Regions from separate parts of the Streptomyces sp. NPDC056503 genome, predicted to be linked through region 1. Evidence: riboswitches for the same ligand, from Rfam matches in the RefSeq annotation. Region 1 holds a riboswitch; the other holds the start of a gene.

Region 1 (2,377 bases):
GCTCCGCCGCCCGCTGCTGGTACTCCCCGGTCCGCAGCATCGCGATCACCTCCAGGGCCACCGCGCAGGCCAGCGGGTTCCCGCCGAAGGTCGAACCGTGCTCGCCCGGCCGGAAGACGCCGAGCACGTCCGCGTCCGCCACCACCGCCGACACCGGCACCACACCGCCGCCGAGCGCCTTGCCCAGGATGTACACGTCCGGGACGACGCCCTCGTGCTCGCAGGCGAAGGTCCGGCCCGTCCGGCCCAGGCCCGACTGGATCTCGTCCGCCATGAACAGCACGTTCCGCCGGGCCGTCAGCTCCCGCACCCCGCGCAGATAGCCGGCCGGCGGGACCAGCACGCCCGCCTCGCCCTGGATCGGTTCGAGCAGCACCGCCACCGTGTTCTCGGTGACCGCCGCCTCAAGGGCCGTCAGATCGCCGTAGGGCACGATCTCGAAGCCCGGCGTGTACGGCCCGAAGTGGTCCCGGGCCTCGTGGTCCGTGGAGAACGACACGATCGTCGTCGTCCGCCCGTGGAAGTTGTTCCCCGCCACCACGATCTTCGCGTGCCCGTCCGGCACGCCCTTCACCTCGTACCCCCACTTCCGGGCCGTCTTCACGGCCGTCTCGACCGCCTCCGCCCCGGTGTTCATCGGCAGCACGGTCTCCTTGCCGCACAGCTCGGCCAGTCGGGTGCAGAACTCGGCGAACCGGTCGTGGTGGAAGGCCCGCGAGGTGAGCGTCACCCGCTCCAACTGGGCCTTCGCCGCGTCGATCAGCCGGCGGTTGCCGTGCCCGAAGTTCAGCGCCGAGTAGCCGGCGAGCATGTCGAGGAAGCGGCGCCCCTCGACATCGGTCATCCAGGCCCCCTCGGCGGAGGCGACGACGACGGGCAGCGGGTGGTAGTTGTGGGCGCTGTGCGCGTCCGAGGCAGCGATCTCGTCTTGCGTTCTCGACACGGGATCTCCGATCGTCCTGCGGCCGGGGCTGGGTGTGCCCCCTTCTTATCGTCGCTCGCATCCCGGACGGGGAAACCTCGGAAACGGCGCGCCAGCTACTCTGTGAACACGCGCGGCGACTGGCGTACGGGGAACCGACCCCGGGGGAGCCGCGCGCGCCCCATCACACGAGGTGCCGCTCGCCTGGGCATCACGGGACCGCTCCGCGTCCCGTGCGGCACCCGCCCCGGGACGTTCCGACGTACTCCCGGAGGAACACGTGACCCCGCACCCGCGGACCGCAGGCCACCCCGCGCTCGCCGCCGCCGACCCCGAACTCGCCGCCCTCGTCGGCGCCGAGGAACGGCTCCAGGCCGACACGCTCCGCCTCATCCCCAGCGAGAACTACGTCTCCGCCGCCGTCCTCGAAGCCTCCGGCACCGTCCTCCAGAACAAGTACAGCGAGGGCTACCCCGGCCGCCGCTACTACGAGGGCCAGCAGGTCGTCGACCAGGTCGAGACCCTCGCCGTCGAGCGCGCCAAGGCCCTCTTCGGCGTCGACCACGCCAACGTCCAGCCGTACTCCGGCTCCCCGGCCAACCTCGCCGTCTACCTCGCCTTCGCGAAGCCCGGCGACACCGTCATGGGCATGGCGCTCCCCATGGGCGGCCACCTCACCCACGGCTGGGGCGTCTCCGCCACCGGCTCCTGGTTCCGCGGCGTCCAGTACGGCGTCCGCCAGGACACGGGCCTCATCGACTACGACCAGGTCCGCGAGACCGCCCTCGCCGAACGCCCCAAGGTGATCTTCTGCGGTGGCACCGCCCTGCCCCGGACCATCGACTTCGCCGCCTTCGGCGAGATCGCCCGCGAGGCCGGCGCCGTCCTCGTCGCCGACATCGCCCACATCGCCGGCCTGATCGCCGGCGGCGCCCACCCCTCCCCGGTGGGTCACGTGGACGTGATCTCCACGACCACCCACAAGACCCTCCGCGGCCCGCGCGGCGCCATGCTGATGTCCACCGGGGAGCACGCCAAGGCCCTCGACAAGGCCGTCTTCCCCGGCCTCCAGGGCGGTCCGCACAACCAGACCACCGCCGCCATCGCCGTCGCCCTCCACGAGGCCTCCCGGCCCTCCTTCCGCGACTACGCCCACGCCGTCGTCGCCAACGCCAAGGCCCTCGCCGACGCCCTCCTCGCCCGCGGCTTCGACCTGGTCTCCGGCGGCACCGACAACCACCTGATCCTGATGGACCTCACGCCGAAGCGGGTCCCCGGCAAGACCGCCGCCAAGGCCCTCGACCGGGCCGGCATCGTCGTCAACCACAACACCGTCCCCTACGACCCCCGGAAGCCCTTCGACCCCTCCGGCGTCCGCATCGGCACCCCCTCCCTCACCTCGCGCGGCCTCGCCCCCGCGCACATGGACCAGGTCGCCGACTGGATCGACCGCGC
Region 2 (2,377 bases), on a different contig from region 1:
ACGTTGTCGCGGAAGGGCAGCGAGCCGTCCGAGACGAAGGAGACACCGGTCAGCCGGGCCAGCCACGCGGCCCGCTCGCCGGGGGTCGGCTCGCCCGGTTCGGCGGTGACGGAGGCGCGGAGGCGGTCGCGTTCGTCCGCGGTGAGGTCCCCCTCGACCAGTCGGATCCGCCAGTTGACGCGGTCCTGCCGCCGGACGCCCGGAAGGAAGTCCAGCTCCTGGACGAGCGGGTGCCGGCGCAGCCACCAGGTGTCGGTCTTGGCCCCGGCGAGGCGGGTGCAGTCGACCCGGGACTGCTGGCCCGCGCCGATGCCGAGGGTCTGGCCGCCGCGTACGTAGCAGACCGAGTTGGACTGGGTGAAGCGCAGCACGGCGAGCCCGAGGAGGACGTCGGCGCGGGCCTCGTCGGTGAGCGTGCCGACGGGCACGTCGGTCAGGACCTCCGGGCCGAGCGGGACCCGGTCGCGGTCCTGGGAGAGGCGCAGGCCGAAGACCTCGCGGGACTCCGACGCGGGCGGTTCGAAGCCCGGATCCGCCTCCATCACCAGGAAGCGGCCGTTCTTCTTCTTCGCCAGCGTCTCCAGGACGCCGGGCGCGTACCCGGGGGCGACGATCCCGTCCGAGACGACCCGGGTGAGGAGCTCCGCGAGCTCCTGGTCCACCTCGTGCGAGACGGCGACGAAGTCCCCGTACGAGGACTTCGGGTCGGCGTCCCGGGCCCGCAGGTAGGCCCCGGTGAGGGCGCCCACGGAGGCGGGGTCCACGCCGTGGGGGCGGGCCGCGGCCTCGTCCACCGGGCCCGCGACGGCGACGCCCGCCGGCGACACGTGCTTGAACGAGGCGGCGGCCGGGAGGCCCAGCGTCCGCTCCGCCTCCCGCACCAGCTGCCAGCCGTTCAGGGCGTCGAGCACGTTGATGTACGAGGGCTGCCCCTGGAGCACCCGGAGGGGCACCCGGTCCGGGTCCACGGGGACGGCGTACGCCGTCGACTGCTGGGGGTTCAGGCCGTACCGGAGCCGCATGCCGGTGTCTCCTCGGATCGATGGTGACGACGGGGGAGGACGCCCAGGCGGTCGACGTCGGGTCCGAGGGAGGGGCCGCTTCCTTGTGGTGCTCCACGTTCGCCAGTCACGACCCGCGATCATGGTACAACGCGGCTCTCTGGGGCGGGCGTTGGGGCTTCGGGGCGCGTCGGGCCGTCCGTCGGAGGGGGAGTCCGGACGGTCAGAGGCCGCCCAGGCCGTCGTCCCGGTCCCCGCCCGCGCGACGGCCCTTCTGGGACGGTGGCGCGGGGTGGCGGGACAGCAGGGCGTCGATCTTCGCGAGGGCCGCGGCCGTGGCCATGAGGACGAGGGCGGTGGCGGCGAGGCCGATGCCGACGTGCAGCCCGCTCGCGTTCAGGATCACGCCGATGCCCAGGCTCGCGGGGACCCCGAGGCCGGCCACGACGACCTGGAGCACCTCCAGTCGTTTGCGGGCCCCGAACCGGCCGGCCATAGCGGTACCCCTTCGCCGTGAAGTGTCCGTGCTCCGTGCGGGGGGTGGTTCCCGCGCCGCCGGTGCGGAACACGCGCCTCCACGCGCCGCCCGCGCCCGCCACCGGCGCGCGCCCGTCCCCGCGCGCCGTCCCCGCGCGCGCCCGTCCCCGCGCGCCCGTCCCCGCGCCCCGTCCCCGCGCGCCCCGTCCCCGCGCGCCCCGGCCCCGGCGGGCGGATCCTGGAAGGAGCGGGGGAGCAGCGCCACGGCGCCGTACGACGGCACCGGCGGCGCGGACCGGTGTGCGAGGAGGCAGACCATGACGCGGAACCTGGAGTGGAGGGTCGGCCTGGAGCTCAGCGAGGACGCGGGCCGTACCCAGGCCGAGGCCCGGCTGGACACGGGGACGGCGACCTTCACGGGGCACGGTTCGGCCCGCTGCAACCCGTCGGACACGGACGTGCCGGCGATCGGTGACGAGCTGGCCGCGAGCCGTGCCATGAAAGACCTGGCGGGCAAGCTGATGAGGGAGGCGAACCGCGAGATGGAGGCGGTCGGCGCCGGGACCGTACCGGCGCGCACGGGTCCCGGATACGGCTGGCCGGAGGCGGTCTCCTGAGGGGCGAGGCCGTGTGAGGCGGCCTGCCGAGGCGGTCTCCTGAGACGGTCTTCTGAGAGCCCGCCCGAGGGGCGGAGCCTCCTGGGGAACAGGACCTCCTGGGGAACAGGACCTCCTGGGGAACGGGACCTCCTGGGAGGCCCGCCCGTCCGAGCGGCCACGGTCCGGCCCGCGAGCCGCACTGCTCCCGCCGGGCCGTGGTCCGTGCCCCGGCCCTACGCCTCCGCCTCGGCGCCCGCCTCCGCGTCCGGCGTCTCGACCACCAGGTGGTCGACGACCTCG

Evidence for each region. A riboswitch is a leader RNA that binds a small molecule or an ion and turns the genes downstream of it on or off. The one in region 1 is predicted to bind ZMP and ZTP.
Region 2: linked by a shared signal. The riboswitch ahead of ACFQ8C_RS32430 (phosphoribosylaminoimidazolecarboxamide formyltransferase) and the one ahead of glyA (serine hydroxymethyltransferase) in region 1 are both predicted to bind ZMP and ZTP.

What each region holds. Positions count from the first base shown of each region.
Region 1 is NZ_JBHTST010000043.1:20,528-22,904, forward strand. Features, by position in the region: gene rocD (ornithine--oxo-acid transaminase) at 1-943, opposite strand, end outside; ZMP/ZTP riboswitch at 1,049-1,139, shown strand; gene glyA (serine hydroxymethyltransferase) at 1,203-2,377, shown strand, end outside.
Region 2 is NZ_JBHTST010000160.1:2,078-4,454, reverse strand. Features, by position in the region: gene ACFQ8C_RS32430 (phosphoribosylaminoimidazolecarboxamide formyltransferase) at 1-1,040, opposite strand, end outside; ZMP/ZTP riboswitch at 1,057-1,142, opposite strand; gene ACFQ8C_RS32425 (hypothetical protein) at 1,225-1,497, opposite strand; gene ACFQ8C_RS32420 (DUF1876 domain-containing protein) at 1,796-2,095, shown strand; gene ACFQ8C_RS32415 (CBS domain-containing protein) at 2,311-2,377, opposite strand, start outside.